Regions from separate parts of the Cobetia sp. 4B genome, predicted to be linked through region 3. Evidence: predicted binding sites of a transcription regulator. Region 3 holds the regulator's gene; each other region holds the start of a gene.
The links. The regulator PhoB, encoded in region 3, activates phosphate uptake and scavenging genes when phosphate is short. The targets are predictions, from matches to a motif close to TGTCATANNNNTGTCANA.
Positions count from the first base shown of each region.

Region 1: the regulator PhoB is predicted to act here: its motif matches at 3,918-3,935, upstream of H2O77_RS16490 (NAD(P)H-quinone oxidoreductase).
Region 2: the regulator PhoB is predicted to act here: its motif matches at 3,049-3,066, upstream of ugpB (sn-glycerol-3-phosphate ABC transporter substrate-binding protein UgpB).

Region 1 is NZ_CP059843.1:4,023,055-4,029,737, forward strand. Features, by position in the region: gene H2O77_RS16475 (sodium-dependent transporter) at 1-1,078, opposite strand, end outside; gene H2O77_RS16480 (TIGR00730 family Rossman fold protein) at 1,396-1,938, shown strand; gene H2O77_RS16485 (lysophospholipid acyltransferase family protein) at 2,056-3,837, opposite strand; gene H2O77_RS16490 (NAD(P)H-quinone oxidoreductase) at 4,050-5,018, shown strand; gene H2O77_RS16495 (hypothetical protein) at 5,212-5,718, opposite strand; gene H2O77_RS16500 (sel1 repeat family protein) at 5,966-6,451, opposite strand.
Region 2 is NZ_CP059843.1:743,329-750,011, forward strand. Features, by position in the region: gene ugpE (sn-glycerol-3-phosphate ABC transporter permease UgpE) at 1-454, opposite strand, end outside; gene ugpA (sn-glycerol-3-phosphate ABC transporter permease UgpA) at 454-1,329, opposite strand; gene ugpB (sn-glycerol-3-phosphate ABC transporter substrate-binding protein UgpB) at 1,530-2,900, opposite strand; gene H2O77_RS03140 (hypothetical protein) at 3,266-3,853, shown strand; gene H2O77_RS03145 (acyl-CoA dehydrogenase) at 3,993-6,461, opposite strand.
Region 3 is NZ_CP059843.1:4,243,824-4,250,506, forward strand. Features, by position in the region: gene H2O77_RS17445 (hypothetical protein) at 1-26, opposite strand, end outside; gene H2O77_RS17450 (HU family DNA-binding protein) at 200-475, opposite strand; gene H2O77_RS17455 (FAD-dependent oxidoreductase) at 726-1,925, opposite strand; gene H2O77_RS17460 (chorismate lyase) at 2,244-2,822, shown strand; gene ubiA (4-hydroxybenzoate octaprenyltransferase) at 2,888-3,778, shown strand; gene phoB (phosphate regulon transcriptional regulator PhoB) at 4,002-4,691, shown strand; gene phoR (phosphate regulon sensor histidine kinase PhoR) at 4,699-6,021, shown strand; gene cysZ (sulfate transporter CysZ) at 6,208-6,683, opposite strand, start outside.

The DNA.
Region 1 (6,683 bases), 220 kb from region 3:
TGATGGCGGCGCCGACGGCCAGGGTGGCGGCACGCCGACCCAGCCAGCCACGCTCGACCACGAAGGATACCGGCACTTCCAGCATCGAGATGGAAGAGGTGATGCCCGCCACGCTCATCAGCGCGAAGAACGCCACCATCAAGACGTCACCTGCGCCGCCCATCTGGCCGAACAGCGCCGGCAGCGTGTCGAACAGCAGGGTGTCCGAGCTCTTGAGCAGGCCATCGGCATCGAAGATCTCGACGCCCAGATGACGCGCGGCATACATGGCCGGAATCACCAGCAGGCCGGCGAGGAAGGCGATGCCGACATCGATCAGCGTCACCAGCACGCCCAGACGCGGCAGATTCTGCTCCGGCCCCAGATAGGAGCCGTAGATCAGCATCGCGCCCACGCCGAGAGACAGCGAGAAGAACGCCTGGCCCATCGCGCTCAGCATCAGGTCGGCATCGAAGATGCGGCCCCACTGCGGCGTCAGATAGACACTCAGGCCTTCATCGGCGCCCGGCAGGGTCAGCACGTAGCCGATCAGCCCGACCAGCAGCATCAGCAACAGCGGCATCAGACGCGTGGACCACTTCTCGATCCCGCCGCGCACACCACCGACCACGATCGCCATCGTCAACGCGAGGAAGACCGCCGTCAGCGAGACATTGCGCGTGAAGTCGAAGGTGGTCAGCCAGCTGGCGGCGGAGCTCATGCCCAGCGCCTCGCTGACCGGCGCGGCGGTATAGCCCAGCAGCCAGCCCGCGACGATGGCATAGAAGGCCAGAATCAGACTGGCGGTCAGCATGCCCGCCCAGCCCGCCAACGCGCCGAAACGCTTGGTGATGCCTCGACCGAGACTCATGCTGGTGACGATGTTGGCCTGACCATGGCGGCCGATGACCAGCTCGGCCATCAAGGCCGGCCATGCCAGCAGGAAGGCCAGCACCAGATACATCACCACGAAGGCCCCGCCTCCGTTGTTGGCCGTCTGGGACGGAAAGCCCCAGACGTTGCCAAGTCCTACTGCCGAACCAGCGGCGGCCATCAAGAAGCCCAGCCGACTGGCAAAGCGTCCGCGCACCTGCGCCATCTGCCTCTCCTGCCTTGTTGTTCCGCGTCCGTCGAAGACGACGTCGCGATGAGTTGGGGCGCATCCCGATGCAAGCTCACGGGGCGCCAGCGCCCGCCAGCCGTCGCCTGCGGGGGCGGCAAGGGTAGCAGAGCAGGCCCGCGAATGCAGGCGACAACGCCGAAAGTCAGCACGCGCCCGCGTTGGCCACGGGGCAATGCCGAGTTCCTCACCGGCGTCATAGCGTCGCCGCACAACTCGCGTAGGATAGGCAGGACATGACATCAAGGCACGGCAGCCAGCAGTGAGCGCCGCCGAGAAACATTCAGGAGAGCAACATGCATCGCATCTGTGTCTATCTGGGCTCCCGCGAGGGCGTCTCCCCACAGCACCGCCAACTGGCCGAAGCCCTGGGCACGGCCATCGCCGAGCGCGGCTGGGGACTGGTCTACGGAGGCGCGCGCGCCGGGCTGATGGGGGCGTTGGCAGATGCCGCGCTGGCAGCGGGCGGTGAGGTGATCGGCGTGATCCCCCAGGCACTGGTACGCAACGAGAAGGCGCATACCGGTCTGACGCGCTTGATCGAGGTGGCGGACATGCACGAGCGCAAGGCGCAGATGGCCGCGCTGGCGGATGCCTTCGTGACCCTGCCCGGCGGGATTGGCACCCTGGAGGAATTGTTCGAGACCTGGACCTGGCAGTATCTGCGCTTTCACGCCAAGCCGATCGCCGTCCTCGACAGTGACGGCTTCTTCGCGCCCCTGCTCGAGTTCCTGGACCGCACCGTCGAGGCGGGCTTCCTCGATGCGGACACTCGCGCGCGTCTGATCAGCGAGCGCGAGATCGCGCCCCTGCTGAAGCGTCTGGCGCCCGAGACCTGAGACCTGAGACCTGACAGGCTGGCGCGTCACTCCCCATCAAGCGCATGATGCCGGCGCCATGGGGAGTGGCTCTGCGAGCGGCCGTCTCAGCTCAGCGTGCTCTTTCAGCAGTGCGCCTCAGCTCAGCACCGTCTCGCTAACAACCTCAACGGCGTCGTCCGAGGCGGCCTGCTGCTGAACGGGTTTTCCGATATAGCGCGCCCGCTTGCTGGCGGTGACCTGCTCGACATCGACCATCACCAGGCCGTCGATGCAGTAACCGAAATCGGCGTCGACACTGAAATCGAGGAAGCGGGTGCCACCGGGCTCGGTGACCTCGGCGTACTGCTTGTAGAGCGTCGGCACCGTCACGCCCATCGCATCCAGCTGGGCACGCAGGCGGCGGAAATCGCCATCGGCGTCCTGACCATCAAACAGGCGCTCCGCTTCATGGGCGGCGCTGCCCGGCACGCTCTGGGCGACCGGTGCCCGCGCGCGCGCCAGCCCCTCATCATCCCCGTAATAGTGACGGTAGTAGCTGACGATCAGTGCCCTGGCGGCCTCCGGATAGCTGTTGGAGAGCGTGACCGGGCCGAACAGCCAGCGAATCTCGGGATGACAGCGCAGATAGGCGCCCAGCCCCTGCCACAGGTAATCGAGGCTGCGCCGCCCCCAGTAACGCGGCTGCACGAAGCTGCGCCCCAGCTCCAGGCCGCCCTGCATGCGCTCGAACATCTCGGGCGTGAAGCGGAACAGGGTCGGGCTGTAGAGCCCCTTCTCGCCATGTGCCGCCATGATCTTGCGTACCTCACCGATGCGATAGGCACCGGCGATCTCGAGATCGGCGTCATCCCACAACACCAGATGCCGGTAGTGGGCGTCATAGCGATCGATATCGCGCCGCTCACCGGTGCCCTCGCCGACCCGCCGGAAACTGATCTCGCGCAGACGACCGATCTCGCGCATCACGCTGGAGCCGGGGAAGGCATCGAACAGATAGATCTTCTTGCCGTCGCGGGTCTCGCCCAGCAGTTCACAGGGCGTCAGTTCCTCACGCAGCGCCTGGCGCTCCTCGGGATGGCCGATGGCCTTCTCGGTCACGAACAGGCCACGCTTGCCGCGCCCGATGCGATACAGGTGCTTGCGCAGCAGGCGCGTCTTGGCGTTGGTATTGAGGGCATCACTGTCGAGGCGCTCCAGCGGAATCAGCTCGCCGATGCGCAGCTTGAGCTGACGCTCGCGCTGGCGAAACATCTCATGGGCCAGCAGGGGCGTGCCGAAGCTGCGGTTGATCGACGACAGCGCATAGAAGAGCGTCGAGTTGCGCCCGCTGACGTGGATAGGCAGCACCGGCGCATTGGTCTTGCGCGCGAAATGCAGGAAACCCGACAGCCACTTGCCATCGCGTGGCCCGGTCGGGCCTGCACGCGAGACCTCGCCGGCCGGGAAGATGATCACGGCCTCTTCATTCATCAGCGCATCGCAGATCTGACCACTGCTCTTGCGATAGCCACGGCGACTGAGGTTGTCCAGCGGCAGCAGCAAGGGTGCCAGCGGCTCGACCTTCATCAGGATGTCGTTGGCGACGATCTTGACGTCGCGGCGCACTTCGCCGACCAGCTTGAGCAGCGCGAGGCCATCCAGTGACCCCAGCGGATGGTTGGCGACGATGACGACACGCCCGTAGGCCGGAATGTTCTCGCGCTCCCGCGAGGACACCGAGTAGCCGAAGGAGAAGTGATCGAGCACGCGGTCAATGAAGTCGAAACCGCGCTGGTCCGAGTTCTCGCCGAGGAAGGCATTGATCTCGCCCTCATGCACCAGGCGCCGCAGCATGGCCAGAGCTGGCCGCCGGATCAGCGGGTGACGTTTGGCAAAGGCAGGATACTTGGCAGCGATGACGCGGGCAGTATCGATCATGCTCTCTCCTTGGCCGCACGGAGTGCGGAACGCGATGTCTGGATCATGGGGCTTGATATCACGTCAGGTTCGCGCCACTTCATGACAGATGCGTCACAGTCCCCGTACAGTGAGATGACAGTCGCCCACGTGATCCGCGGCCGATGCGCCCCGGCACGGAGATCATCCGCGTACGAACAGGCAGCGCGACTGCCACGCCAAGGAGAGAGCGAATGTTTGCGATAGCCGTCGAGAATGAATCACTGGTCTGGCAGGAAACCGAGGCCCCGCACGGGATCGCCTCGGACGAGGTGCGTATCGAGGTGGCCTGGGCCGGCGTCAACCGCGCCGACCTGATGCAGCGTGCCGGCCAATATCCGCCACCCGAAGGTGCCAGTCAGATCCTGGGACTGGAGGTCAGTGGCACCATTCGTGAAGTTGGCCGCCACGTCGAGCGCTTCAAGGTCGGTGATCCGGTCTGTGCGCTGCTGTCCGGTGGCGGCTATGCCGAGGAGGTGGTCGTCAACGCCCTGCAGGTGCTGCCGGTGCCGGAGGGCTATAGCCTGCGAGACGCCGCCGCCCTGCCGGAGATGTTCGCCACCGCCTGGCTGAACCTGTTCATCGAGGGCAATCTCAAGCACAAGGAGCGCGTGCTGCTGCACGCCGGTGCCAGCGGCATCGGTACCACCGCCATCCAGCTGTGCGGGCTGTTCGGGCATCCGTGCTTCGTGACCGTCGGTAGCCAGGAGAAGCTGGAGACCTGCCTGCGCCTCGGCGCGGATGCCGGCTGGAATCGCCACGATGGCAGCTTCGTGGAGGCCGTGAACGACTGGGGCGGCGCCGACATGATTCTCGACCCGGTGGGCGGCGGCTATCTGGCCGACAATCAGCAGGTGCTGAAGCAGGATGGTCGCATGGTATTGATCGGCCTGATGGGCGGGCGCATGGATGAGCTGGATCTGGGTCGCATGCTGATGAAGCGCCAGCGCCTGATCGGCTCGACCCTGCGTTCGCGCTCCCCCGATGGCAAGGGCATGGTGCTGGATGCGCTCTACGTGCATGTGTGGCCACGCCTGGCGCGGGGTGAGCTGCGCCCGCATATCGACAAGAGCTGGCCGATCCAGGAAGCCGATGCCGCGCATGCCTATGTGCAGGACAACGCCAGCACCGGCAAGGTGTTGCTGGCGGTGACGGGCGCCTGAGCCTCATCATGACGCTGAAGACATCAACAGCATGAAAAAAGCGACAGCATGAAAAAGCGGCAGCCCAGTGGGCTGCCGCTTTTTTGGCTTTATTGGCGCTATCTCGTGCTCACTGCTCCGCCTGACAACACCCGGCCTGACAGCAGTGTCGCTCATGCCGCCAGGCGTAGACCCCGAGGCATCCGGCGGAGGCTTATTCGCTTCGCCCGATCGACTGGGCTTTCTGCCAGGTGAGTTGCAGCAGACGGGCGTCGTCTCCGGCGCGATGGCGCTGGATGCCACCCTCGGCGATCACCGCTTCCTTGAGCTCCGCCCAGCAATTCAGCTGCTCCTCATCGAGCAGCCGTCTGAGCGCCTCGAGACGAAAGCGCGGCAGCATGCCGGCATGATAGAACAGCAGCGAGAGCCAGGTATTGTCGTAGCCCCAGCTGTCGCTATAGGCGATTCCCGCCTCACCCAGCTCATCATTGACCCACTGCGCCACCTCACGCACTGGCCGCCCTTCGCGTGCCAGCCGCGCCCGTGAGATGCCGTGCAACAGCTCGGCCTTGGGGTCCCAATGCACCCACTCATCAAGAGGCTGTATCAGGAAGGCGCAACTGCTGCCGTCGGCACGCGCCAGCCCGATCTCGATCGGATAGCTACCACGGCCAAAGCCGGAGGCTTCAATATCGAGCAGAATAGGCAGCGTCACACGAATCTCCCAAGGTATCTCAGGCAGACAGGGCCCGGGCGAGAAGAGGTTGAATGTCCTCAGGTTACGGGAATTGCCCCCTGCTTGGCGAGTCCTGAGCGCGACGCTGTCAACGCAGGCATCAGGTCGATCTGCTCCATCACGCTGGCATCACGTTCAAGAGACGCGCGCGGTAGGGCCAGAGACGACAACGCCCTCACGAAGAGGGCGTTGTCAGTGGCAGCGAGGGCAGTACAGCAGCTGGTACATCAGGTCAGTGCAGGTCTGCGTCACCACCCGTGCGGGCGTGGGCTTCCCACTGCTCGGCCTTGTGCGGACAGACCGCCAGACCGAGGGAGCCTTCACGATAGGCACGCGCCAGGCGCTGGGCCGCGAGAGCATGGCGGCACTCGGCGGCACGTGCGTACCAGGTCACGGCCTTGGCCGGATCGCTCTGATACTGGGCACAGCCATACTCATAGATACGCGCCGCCTGATACTGGGCATGCACGTCGCCGGCCTGCGCGGCCTTGATGACGAAACGCGCGCCCTTGGCCTTTTCCTGAGCGGAGTTGCCGCGCTGGAACAGCATGTGCCCGTACAATGACAACGCACCGGTGTGACCGGCATTGGCGCAGTGATTGAACAGACGCATGGTCAGACGATGCTTCTGCTGAGAGCCGGACAGCCAGGAGGCGTGGAACAGACGCTCCGCCAGGCGGTATTTCAGTCCAGTCATCAGGGTTGGGGCCTGCGGCATGACGAGTAACCTTGATACAGAATAAGAGGGGTGACGCCGTGTCCTGGCCCGATCCTGAGCCCGCGACGCTATTCTCCTTGCCAACACTGTCAGTTTGCCCTTGCGGGCGGCCTAGAAAGACTGCTCCCCTGACAGCGGGGCGCCAAGCATACTCGCGCAATCGGGGGGACTCAAGCCCGCCTTGTGGGTTTTTGTTACGCTGCTAATATGTGCGCCATCCTTGGGGTAAAGT
Region 2 (6,683 bases), 820 kb from region 3:
GCGGCAGGATCAGGCCGGCGTAGCTGTCCAGCATGTTGAGGTCGGCCACCACCTTGAAGGTCGGCAGGATACGCACCTCCACCGGCAGCATCAGGGTGATGAAGATCAGCCAGAAGCACAGCTTGCGGAAGCGGAACTCGAAGAAGACGATCGCGTAGGCGGCCAGCACCGAGATGATGATCTTGCCGATGGCGATGCCCAGTGCCATCAGCATCGAGTTGAACAGCAGGGTCATCACGTCGGCGCCGAGACTGCTGACCGGGTCTGCCAGCAGCTGGCGATAGTTGTCCAGGCCAGCCTCGCCGATCCAGACGGGGGCGACGTTGGAGTAGAGGTCACCCATCTCGTGGGTACTGGCGCTGAAGGCGATCCAGACCGGCAGGAAGAACAGTGCGCAGCCGACGATCAGCAGGGCATGGCTTGCGATATCAAGCCCGGGGCGGTTGTAGCGCATCAGTACTGCACCTTCTTCTCGACATACTTGAACTGGATCAGCGTCAGCACGCCGACGATGACCATCAACAGCACGGACTGGGCAGCACTCGAGCCCAGGTCCTGCCCGACGAAACCATCTTCATAGACCTTGTAGACCAGGGTACGGGTCGAGCCGGCCGGGCCGCCCTGGGTGGTGGCATCGATGGTGCCGAAGGTCTCGAAGAAGGCGTAGACCACGTTCATCACCAGCAGGAAGAAGCTGGTCGGCGAGAGCAGCGGGAAGGTGATGGTCCAGAAACGCCGCCAGGGGCCGGCGCGGTCCATCGCGGCCGCTTCCAGCAGGCTCTTGGGGATCGCCTGGAGACCTGCGAGGAAGAACACGAAGTTGTAGCTCATCTGCTTCCAGATCGAGGCCAGCACCACCAGCAACATGGCCTGATCGCCATTGAGCTTGTGATTCCAGTCGATGCCGATGGCGGACAGCAGCTCCGGCAGAATGCCCAGCGTCGGGTCGAACAGGAACAGCCATAGCACCCCGGCCACGGCGGGCGCCACGGCGTAGGGCCAGATCAGCAGGGTCTTGTAGGCGTGTGCGCCGCGCAGCACGCGGTCCGCCAGTACGGCCAGTCCCAGCGCCAGTGCCATGGCGCCGAAGGCTACCGCAAAGGAGAAATAGGTGGTCGTCCATAGTGTCGTGAGATATTCCGGCTCGCTCAGCACGCTGACGAAGTTGCTCAGCCCGGTGAATTCCCGCGAGAGCCCGAAGGCATCCTCGACATAGAAGGCCTGTTCGATGGCCTGGTAGGCCGGCCAGAAGAAGAACACGGCCACGATCAGCAGCTGAGGCGCCAGCAGTATCCAGGGCGTGATGGGGTGTCGATTGAAATGGGCCATGCAGCAGGGGTCTCGCAAGCAAGGAGGGACTGGGTGGTTCCGTCGGTAGCACGGAGTCGGCAAGTCTCGGCCGCTCCTGCGCCATCAAGCCGTGAGAGAAGGGAAAGGACACCGGATGTCGGATGCGCTTTCCGCTCTCTGGCTGGAGAAAATAGCGGGAGGGCGAGCCCGGCATGGGCCCGCCCCCGGTGTGGCGATGATCAGCCGTTGGCGCGTTCGAACTTCTCGAGCAGCGAATCGCCGCGCTTGACGGCGTTGTCGAGACCGTCCTGCACGCTTTCCTTGCCGGAGAAGATCTTCTCCAGCTCTTCATTGATCACGTCACGAATCTGCACCATGTTGCCCAGGCGCAGGCCCTTGGAGTTCTCGGTCGGCGTCGCGGAGGTCATCTGGGTGATGGCGACGTCGGTGCCCGGGTTCTCGGCGTAGAAGCCCTGTTCGCGCGTCAGTTCTGCCGCGGCAGTCGTGATCGGCAGATAGCCGGTGAACTGGTGCCAGTCGGCCTGCACTTCAGGCTTTGAGAGGTACTGGAAGAACTTGGCGACGCCCTGGTATTCCTCATCGCTGTGACCGGACAGCACCCACAGCGAGGCGCCACCGATGATGGAGTTCTGCGGTGTCTCGATCACGTCGCTGTCATAGGGCAGCGGTGCCACGCCGAACTCGAAGCCCTTGGCGCTTTCCTTGACGCCGGCATAGCTGGCGGAAGAGCCCATCATCATCGCGCACTCGCCGGAGTAGAACTTGGGTGCCGCGTCATCGAAGCGACCGCCGAACACGAAGCGCTTGTCGGCCTGCCAGTCATCGAGACGCTGGATGTGGTCGACCACGGCGGTCGTGTTGAATTCAAGGCGGGTATCGGTGCCGGCGAAGCCATTGGCCTGGCTGGCGAAGGGCACATCGTTGCGCGCCGAGAAGTTTTCCAGCATCACCCAGGACGGCCAGGTGGTGGTCAGGCCACAGCTGGCGGCGCCGGAATCGACGACCTTCTTGAGCGCGGCGCCCATTTCCTGCCAAGTCTGCGGGAGGGAGTCGACGCCCGCCTTGGCCAGCACGTCCTTGTTGTAGTAGGTCACCGGCGTGGAGGAGTTGAACGGCATCGACAGCATCTTGCCGTCGGTGTCGGTGTAATAGCCGGTGACGGCAGACAGGTAGGCGTTCGGGTCGAAGGCGGTGCCTTCCTTAGGCGCGAAGTCTGCCATCAGCTGATGCACCGGGACGATCGCGCCCTTGGCGCTCATCATGGTGGCGGTGCCGACCTCGAAGATCTGCACGATGTCCGGACCCTTGCCGGCGCGGAAGGCGGCGATGGCGGAGGTCATGGTCTCGGAGTAGTTGCCCTTGAAGACCGGCTTGACGACGTAGTCCTCCTGGCTTGCGTTGAAGTCGGCCGCGATCTCGTCGACCTTCTTGCCGAGCCCGCCCCCCATGGCGTGCCACCATTCCACCTCGGTGGCGGCGAGGGCACTGGCGGAGGCGGAGGCGAAACCGATGGCCAGCGCGAGGCTGGCGAGGCGACGAGTCGCGGTGGCAGTCGTGCGGGTGCTTGCATGATGAGTCGGGCGGCGCATGGTCAAACTCCTGAGAGGTTCCCCTGGCCAGCTTCCGCAACAAAGAAGAAGGACGCTGGCCGCTGACGATCGATGGCGACGATCAAGTGAACATTTTCTTGTTCTTTTGATGATCGTCCGAAAAGCGTAGACGACTCTATAGCGCCCGCCTTACAACTTTGTGACAGGAAGATGTTCATTCGAGCGAGGCTGAACTTATGGCTGAACTTGTGACTGAGTTTGTGAATGAGCAGCGAGTGTGTGGCGCCGCCAGCTCGGCTCAGGCTGGCAAGCGAGGCGCCGGGGGCAACTCAAGGCCGGAATAAGCGGCCGGCGAGCGAGTGTGCTAGTCTTGCGCGCTGAAAATGCCTGTGGCGGAGAACGCGATGAAAGTGGTTGAAGTGAGTGCCGGTGCCCGACGTGATGCCTGTCTGGCGATGCTGTGCGCCGAAGTCCATGGCCGCGAAGGTGGCCTGGATGCGCTGGTGAGTTACGCCGGCGTGCGTGGGGTGTGGTTCGAGAATGAGATGGCGCGCCTGTTCGCGCTGGTCGACGATGCCGAGCGCATCCACTCTGCCGCGCTGCTGGTACTCGACGAGAACGCACGTGGCCTGAATCTGGCGCTGTGGGCGACGCCGACGGTGCATCGCGGTCACGACCACGGCATCGCGCTGGTCTCCCAGCTGTCCGATCATGGCCGCCTGCAGGTACGCATCACCGACAGCTCACTGGTCAGCGTGCTGCGTCGCGCCGGCATCAACGACTGGCTGGAGGCCGAGGCCCAAGGCGATCAGCCGCGCGAGCTGGTCGGCATGAATCCGGCGGCGCGTGTCGGCAACCTGGCGGCCCTCGACGCGCCGCTGCGCCTGGACCGCGAGCGCATCAAGCGCTCCTTCAAGGCGCGCCCGAAGGACTTCGAGACCTACAAGAACGCCTTCGTGCGTGACCTGGAGCACTTCGCGCGTCATATCTGAGGATGAGATGACGCAAGCGAATGACATGCTCACCAAGACAAAGGCCCCGCTCAGTGAGCGGGGCCTTTGTGGTTCAGCGATCACTGATCAGTGATCAGCGATCAATTCCTGCGCCGATCAAGCGGGCGTCGGTCAGTCATCAGGCGGCGTCCTGCTGCGGGTTGGAGGCGGTGCCGTCACTCGCCATCGGCTTGCGCACGAAGGCGTCGAATTCGAAGTGGTCGACGGTCAGCATGTCGAGTACCTCGGCTTCGAAGACGCGCATGAAGTCGCCATCCTCGGCGGACAGGATGCCTGCCTCGACCGCCGCTTCGATACGCGCTTCCGGTGACAGTGCGTCGGCCGGAATCTCGCCCTTGTGGTAGGCCTTGGCCAGCGCCTTGTAGATCGGCTCGGCGCGCGGGTAGTCCTTGAGCAGCGCGTTGTAGCGGGCGAGGGCGTTGTCCTGCTGGCCTTCGTCCTGGGCGTCCCAGGTGTTGTCGGTCAGCTTGGCACGCAGTGCAGTGTCGGTGGAGACGGCGCGGGCGATCTCGCGCGTCAGGCTGTCCTTGGGCATGGCGAACTGACGGCCACGCGGCAGGGCGATCACGCGCAGGGTAGTGCCGAGTGCACGGTTGGGCAGGTTGGCGAACAGCTCATCCAGTGCCTTTTCCGCGCGGTGCAGCAGCCACTGCATGCTGTAGTGGAACAGCGCCTCTTCGTGTTCGCAGGCCTCGGATTCGTGCCATTGCTTGAGCGTCAGTGACGCCAGGTAGAGGTTGGAGAGCACGTCGCCCAGGCGTGCCGACAACATCTCGCGCGCCTTGAGGCTGGAGCCGAGGCTTGCCATGGCCGCATCGGCGGACAGCGAGAAGGCGGCGCTGAAGCGGTTGATGTGGCTGGCGTAGGGCGTGGCGACGACGTCGAAGCCAGTGGCCTTGCCGCCGATGCCGAAGCTCTGGGTGAAGGCGCGTGCTGCGTTGCCGAAGATCAGGCCGGCATGGCGGAAGAAGGCCTTGTCGAAGGCGTTCAGGTCATCGGCGTCCTTGGCGGCCAGCTCTTCCAGCACGTAAGGATGGCAGCGGATCGCGCCCTGACCGAAGATCATCAGGTTGCGGGTCATGATATTGGCGCCTTCCACCGTGATCGAGACCGGAGTGCCGGCGTAGGCCACGCCGATGTAGTTGCGCGGGCCAAGCGTCACGCCGCGTCCGCCGTGGATGTCCATGCCATCGGCCAGCAGCGAGCGGGCCATCTCGGTCAGCTGGCTCTTGAGGATGGCGGAGGGCACCGCCGGCTTGTGGCCGTTGTCGATCATGTTGGCGGTGTGCAGCACCGACGCCTGGCTGATGTAGTTCATCGCGGCCATGCGTGCCAGCGGCTCCTGCACGCCTTCCATTTCGGCCACCGGCAGATTGAACTGACGACGGATGCGCGCAAAGCCGGCGCTCCAGCCCAGTGCGTAGCGTGAGATGCCCGCGGAGCCGGACGGCAGGGTGATGCAGCGACCCACCGACAGACACTCGACCAGCATCTTCCAGCCCTGGCCGGCCATCTGCTCACCGCCGATCAGAAAGCTGAGCGGAATGAAGACGTCCTTGCCGAAGATCGGGCCATTCATGAACGGCGCGCCGATCGGGTGGTGACGACGGCCGATGTCCATGCCGTCGGTGTCGCGCGGAATCAGAGCGCAGGTGATGCCTATGTCTTCCACGTCGCCCAGCAGGTGCTCGGGGTCGAACATGCGGAAGGCCAGGCCGACCACGGTGGCGACCGGCGCCAGGGTGATCCAGCGCTTCTCGAAGTTCAGGCGAATGCCGACGACTTCCTCGCCATCATGCATGCCGCGACACACGATGCCGGTGTCCGGGATGGAGGTCGCGTCACTGCCGGCACGCGGGCCGGTCAGGCCGAAACACGGAATCTCGCGGCCATCGGCCAGACGCGGCAGGTAGTAGTTCTTCTGTTCTTCGCTGCCGTACTTGAGTAGCAGCTCGCCCGGGCCGAGGGAGTTGGGCACGCCGACGGTGACCATCAGTGTCTCGTTGACCGCCAGCTTCTGCAGCACCAGTGATTGCGCCTTGGCCGAGAAGCCCAAGCCGCCATATTCCTTGGGAATGATCATGCCGAAGAACTTCTCGCGCTTGAGAAATTCCCACAGCGCTTCGGGCAGATCGGCACGCTCACGCGCGATCTCCCAGCTGTTGGTCATGCCGCAGGCGACAGAGCATTGATCGTCGATGAAGGCCTGCTCTTCGCTGGAGATGCCATCGTTGCGCTGTGCGGTCAGGGTGTCCCACTGCGGCTTGCCGGAAAAGAGCTCGGCGTCCCAGAACACGGTGCCGGCTTCCAGCGCCACCTTCTCGGTGTCCGAGACCTTGGGGGAGACCTTCTTGAACATCGCGAACAGACGCGGGCTGAGCCACTTGCTGCGCAGGGCCGGCAGGCCACATACCGCGACCAGTGCCGCGCCGATCAGCAGCAGGCAACCCAGCACCGGCGCGTCGATCGCCAGGCCGACGATACCGATGATGGCGAGAACGCCGATGGCCGCGAGGGCCCCGGCTTCGCGTGCCATGACGGCCAACAGACCGGCAACGGCGACAAGGATGAGGATGAGCTGCGTCATGGCAGGATCTCCGGGTGGCGAGGGATGGTGTCTTTGCATGGCGTTTCTACAGCGTAGCAGCCATGCGTTTAGAACAGTTGTTTGAATTCTCTTCAGCGTATCCCATGTTGCCCGACCCTGCAGTACGTCCAAGGTCTAAGGTGTGCGGATTCATTCTCGAAAAGGGCAGTCGCCCGGGGGAGGCAGTCGGCGAGCGCCAGACCGGGATGAGTGAAAGCTGTC
Region 3 (6,683 bases):
ACCCACAGCAATATCTTGAGCTTCATGGTGTCATTCCTTGAATCGCGAAGCGTCGGTCACGCAGGCCATATGAAAATGCCACCGGCCCCGCAGGGCGGAACCGGTGGCATCAGCATGACAGCCGACAGGACTTTTGATGACGACGATTGAAAGCCATGGCGACAGCCACCCCGGGTCTGCGCTGAAGCACGAGCCGAGGTTACTTGGTCACTGCATCCTTCAACGACTTGCCGGGTTTGAAGGCAACGGTCTTGCTGGCCGGGATGGTCAGCGGCTTGCCTGTCTGAGGGTTCTTGCCGGTACGCGCCGCACGCTGGCGCACGGTGAATGACCCGAAACCGATCAGTGAGACGTCATTGCCTTTGGCCACGGTATGAGTGATCTCGTCGAGAATCACGTTCAGTACCTGACTGGCCTTGTCCTTGGATAGATCCGCACGCTCGGCGATGGCCGCAGCGAGTTCTGGCTTGCGCATGAAAAGCCCTCCTGGTTTGGCATTCTGCACGGGCGGCCAAGCCGCCGTTTCCATTGTTGTTCTTGCACTTGCTAGCGGTGGCGTATGGCGGCGACGCAATCCGCTCCCGGCAAGCTTTGCCGTATCAAACCTGTCGATGGCAGCATTCTGTCAGACGACGCCCGCTGAGCAGCATGTCTGACGGAGCATTCACTATCGTGCCTGACCGCGCTGGCAGCAAGGGATTTACGACCATCGATCATGGCATCGCCTAGCCTAGCAACGGCGGCGCCTGCCGCGCTAGCTCGACTTTCCTGCGAACGGCGGCGCCTGTCAACGCATATCCAATCAAGCGTTCGTTCATATCCAGTGCACGCGCTTCGAGGTCATCGCCTTCACCGTTGATTTCCCAGCGCGCCACGGCCGAACGCGGCGGATAGGCCACCACCGGCAAGGCCGGTGTCTTGACCAGCACCGGCCACGCCTTCCAGTCGAGCACGCTTGGCTCACCACACAGGTTGGCTGCCAGGGTGCGCGCGGCCATCTGCAGCGGCTGGACATACATGGCATTGACGCCCTCGACACTGGCGCAATCGCCCAGCGCCCAGATATGCGGCTGTGAGGTGGCCAGGTGACGGTCGACACGGATGCCGTCGCCGCCGGCGCTCAGGCCCGCGGCCTGCGCCAGACGAATGCGCGGCGCCAGCCCGGTGGCCAGCAGAACCACGGAGCCCGTCAGGCGACGACCGCTCTGCAGGCGCACCTCGACCGGCGCGACCTGACGCTCGGCCTCCTCGCCTGAGCTGGCGGCGATGGTCTCGACCATCTCGCCCTGGCGACGCGTCACGCCGAGCCCATCCAGCGCCGCGCCCAGACGCTGCCCCAGTGCTTGCGGCAGCAGTCCATCCAGCGGAGTTTCCTCCGGCGCGACCAGCGTGACGCGGTGGCCGGCCGCCGTCAGATCATTGGCGTATTCACAGCCGACCAGTCCGGCACCGACAATCACCACGTGCCCGTCTTCCCCGCGCTCGCGGGCCTTCGACAACGTCGCGCAGAAGGCCGCATAGTCGTCGAGGTCATTGATGCTCTGCACGCGTGAGGCCACTTCCGCGGCGACGGGGAAGGGACGACGCGGCGCGGCGCCGAGTGCCAGCACCAGCTCGTCATAGGCCAGACACTCCTCGCCCAGCCATAGCTGGCGGGCATCACCGTCGATGGCAGTGACGCGTTGATGGGTACGCAGCTCGGCATTCAGCTCGTCCACCAGCGCCACCGGCGCCTGACGCGACAGGTCGGTGGCCGACATCTTCTTGGCGAAGGCGGTGGACAGCATCGGCTTGGCGTAATCGTGGCCGCTGTCCTGGCTGATGAGGATCAGCCGGCTGTCCTTGTCACGCGCACGCAGCGCGCGCGCCAGACCAATGCCCGCCATGCCGGTACCAATGATGACAAGGGTGCGAGGGTCGTGCATGGCACCATCTCCTGAGATCGATCCGAAGGAAGCGCTGATGAAAGAGCGCCAGCAGCGTCCGTCATGAACGCCGATGAATGCGCCCAGCATACCAGCCCGCCAGCAGTGCAGGCATGCCTGAGCGGGAGGCCTTGCCGCCCGGCCATGCTAGACTCGCCATTTCGTCATCCTGACAGGGAATTCACCGTGGTCCGATGCCCAGCAGGCGAGCCTCATCGCGCAGCGCTCACGCCACAGACCTCCACCTGTGAGGCGCCTCATTCGTCAGCCGAGCCCCTATGCCAGCCTGCGCCTCGCTGGCCTTTGCCCACGCGCGTCATGCCCGCTGCTTCGGCGGCGGTGCGCCGTCATTGGCAGCCGGCTGCCGCACTGCAAGGTGTCATGCCGGCCGGCTGGTGGGCGTGGCTCTCCTCGTCGGACTCGCTGACCCAGCGTCTTGCCAGCGCCATGAAGCAGCAGGATGAACGCGATGGCCAGCCCATTCAGGGCCTGCGCGTGCGCCTGCTGCTGCAGGACACCGGCCCCGCGCGGCTGGATGAGGCACGCCTGCTGGGCATCGGCCCACGCCGGCATGTCTGGCGACGCGAAGTGGCGCTCTGTCATGGCGATACGCCATGGGTGATCGCACGCTCGCTGGCGGCGCTGGACCTGGCTCACGGTCATCGCCTCTCGACGCTGGGCGAGCGCTCGCTGGGCCATTGGCTGTTTCGCCAGCCCGACCTGACCCGCAGCGCCATCGATGTCAGCCGCGCCCCGCTGGTGCTTTCGAGCCCCAGGCCGCTGGCCCGCACCACCAGCCTGTGGATGCGCCGCTCGATGTTCTCGCATGGTCGCTTCAAGGTGCTGGTGCAGGAGGGCTTCACGCCGGCCTTCCAGCACGCGCTGCAGCTGGCCTGAGCCTTGCGCCCGACTGGCCTCGTTTCTCTCTTCCCTTGCCCACTACCACCCGCCCAGGAGTCCCGATGACCGCGTCATCCACTTCCGCCGCTTCGCGTCCTTCCAGACTGGCCGACTACCTCGCCCTGACACGGCTGGACCGCCCCATCGGCACCTGGCTGCTGATGTGGCCGACCCTGTGGGCACTGTGGCTGGCGGCAGATGGCATTCCCGAGCGCACGACCCTGCTGATCTTCATCGCCGGGGTCTATCTGATGCGCGCCGCCGGCTGCGTCATCAACGACTACGCCGACCGCCATTGGGACAAGCATGTCGAGCGCACGCGAGACCGGCCGCTGACCTCGGGTCGCATTTCGGAGCGCGAGGCGCTGACGCTGTTCGGGGGGCTGGTCGCGGCCGCCTTCGTGCTGGTGTGCTTCACCAACCTGACCACGGTGCTGCTGTCGATCGTCGCCGTGCTGCTGGCGGCCAGCTATCCGTTCATGAAGCGCTTCCATCATCTGCCCCAGGTGGTGCTGGGCGCCGCCTTCGGCTGGGCGATTCCGATGGCGTTCGCCGCGACGCTGGAGGAGGTACCGACCTACGGCTGGTGGCTGTTCGCGGCCAATCTGATGTGGACGGTGGCCTACGACACCGCCTACGCGATGGTCGATCGCAACGACGACCTCAAGGTGGGCATCAAGTCCACCGCCGTGCTGTTCGGGCGTGCCGACAAGCTGATGATCGGCCTGTTGCAGCTGGGCATGCTGGCGGTGCTGATCGGCATCGGCCTGCAGCTGGCGCTGGGCATCTTCTACTGGCTGGGGCTGGCCGCCGCCGCCGTCACCTTCGTCTGGCAGCAACGTCTGATCCGTGAGCGTGAGCGTGCGCCCTGCTTCCAGGCCTTCCTCAACAATCATTGGACAGGTCTGCTGATCTTCGCCGGTATCGCCCTGGCGACCTGGCCGATGAGCTGACTCCTGCATAAACATTAGTATTATTTAATTTAAAGCGACCTCTGCCCTCTGTTGCTCCCCAGCCCACGGTTCATGCCTGCCTGCCGCGCCTCCAAGGCGGCTGGCAGGCTTGCGTGCAAGCTGCCATGCTGGCAGTTGTCATCTCGTTGTCATATAAGCGGGTTGTAATCGTCATCGACTTGTCATTCTGGCGCGTGCGCCGACTGCTGCATGGGATCTAGCGATGAGCTCCAAGACCGTACTGATTGTCGACGATGAATCCTCGATTCGCGAGATGATCGCCGTTGCCCTCGAAATGGCGGATTACCGCGTGCTGGAGGCAGACAATGCCCAGGACGCCCACGCCATTGTCGTCGATGAAAAGCCCGATCTGCTGTTGCTGGACTGGATGATGCCGGGCACCAGTGGCCTGGAGCTCGCGCGGCGCCTCAAGCGTGACGAGACCACCTCGGAGCTGCCGATCATCCTGTTGACCGCCAAGGGCGAGGAAGACAACAAGATTCAAGGCCTGGAAGCCGGGGCCGACGACTACATCACCAAGCCCTTCTCGCCGCGCGAGCTGGTCGCCCGTCTCAAGGCCGTGCTGCGTCGCACCACTCCCAAGGGAGTCGAGGAGGCGGTGGAAGTCGAGGGCCTGATGCTCGACCCGGCCAGCCACCGCGTCACCGCCCACGGCAACTCGCTGGATGTCGGCCCGACCGAATATCGCCTGCTGCAGTTCTTCATGACGCATCAGGAGCGTGCCTACACGCGCAGCCAGCTGCTCGACCAGGTATGGGGCGGCAACGTCTATGTCGAGGAGCGCACCGTGGACGTGCACATCCGTCGCCTGCGCAAGGCGCTGGGCACAGGCCATCAGCATCTGATCCAGACCGTCCGCGGCACCGGTTACCGCTTCAGCGCTCAGGCCTGAGGGATTCATGCGCTATTGGACCAACGAGCTATGGCGCCTCGGCTACCTTGCCGGTGGCTTCGGCCTGATCGGTGGCCTGCTGGGCCATCTGGGCTGGGGCCTGGCGCTGGGCCTTTCGCTGTATCTGTTCGTCCATCTCAAGCACTTGAAGAGCCTCTACACCTGGCTGATCACCAATCCCCATGAAGAGCCGCCTCCCGGCGATGGCGTCTGGGGAGACCTGCTCGATCGTCTCTACCGCTACCAGAAGGGCCAGCGTCAGGCTCAGGAGCGACTGCGCAGCATCCTCAACCGTATCCAGGAATCCTCCGAGGCCATGCGCGACGGCCTGGTGATGCTGGACAACCACGGTGACATGGAATGGTGGAACAGCGCTGCCGAGCAGCTGGTCGGTCTCAAGGCCAGCCACGACCGTGGCCAGCACATCACCAACTATCTGCGTGACCCCGTCTTCATCGACTACTTCAATCGGCTGGCCTACCGCGAGCCGCTGACACTCCAGTCGCCGCTGTCTGACAACCTGACGCTGCAGATCTCCATCACCCTGTTCGGTGACAACGAGCGTCTGGTCATGCTGCGTGACGTCACCCGCCTCTATCGTCTTGAAGAGATGCGCCGCGACTTCGTGGCCAATGTCTCCCATGAGCTGCGCACGCCGCTGACGGTACTGGCCGGCTATCTCGAGACCTACTCCGATTACGCCGATGACCTGCCACCGCGCTGGCAGCGTGGACTGGGCCAGATGCAGAGCCAGACCGACCGCATGCAGCACCTGGTCGAGGACCTGCTGACCCTGTCACGCCTGGAAACCGACGAGCTGTCCGACAATGGTCGCTGCATCGACATGAGCGCCCTGCTCGGCCATATCCGCGACGACGCCGAAGGCCTGTCCCAGGGGCGCCACACCTTCTCCATCGAGGCCGATGCCTGCCTGTCTCTGCGCGGTGAGGAGCAGGAGCTGCGCAGCGCGATCTCGAATCTGGTCTTCAATGCGGTGCGCTACACCCCCGAAGACTGTCACATCACCCTGCGCTGGAAGGCGGATGACCAGGGCCTGCTGGTCGAGGTGGAAGATGACGGGGACGGCATCGACCCGGTCCACCTGCCGCGCCTGACCGAGCGCTTCTACCGCATCGACAAGGGCCGCAGCACCGCCACGGGAGGCACCGGCCTCGGGCTTGCCATCGTCAAGCATGTGCTGATTCGCCATCAGGGCCATCTGGAGATCGACAGCCACCCCGGCGAGGGCGCGCGCTTCCGCTGTCACTTCCCCGACGAGCGTGCCTGTCAGGCGAGCGCTCCCCAGGCCAGCAGTGCGCTAGCCCAGTGATGGGCTGATTCCGTGATGATCTGACCCGGACGCCAGCCCAACGCAGAACGCCCCGCAGCCACCTCGAAAGGAGGCGTCTGCGGGGCGTTTCGTTTGGTCAATCAGACGACGCTGCGGCTATTTCAGCGACGTGCCAACTTAGCGACGAATCAGTTCAGCGACAAGCCAGCTCTGCGACAGGCTGTCTCAACGACGCGGTGCCGGCAACTGACGGTAGTGGCTCTGCCACATCAGTACCGCCCCGGCGACGGCGCCCGGGATGAACAGCAGATTGGCCAGCGGCACCAGCGTCATGACGAACACCGCGGCGCCGAAGGTCAGTGAGGGCCACCAGCGCGCCTTGAGGCGCTGCTTCATGTCACCGAAGCTGACCTGATGGTTGTCCATCGGGTAGTCGAGGTACTGGATCGACATGCTCCAGGCCGAGAACAGTCCCCACAACAGCGGCGAGAGCAGGTTCAGGCCCGGGATGAAGCCGATGATGAACAGCGCGATCATGCGCGGGATGAAGTAGCCCAGCTTGGCCATTTCACGCCCCAGCGAGTCGACGCCGATCTTCATCAGGCCACGATCATCGTCGATCAGGGTGCCATCCAGACGATGCTCGACCTTCTCGGCCAGAATGCCGTAGAAGGGCGCGGCGATCAGGTTGGTCACCAGGC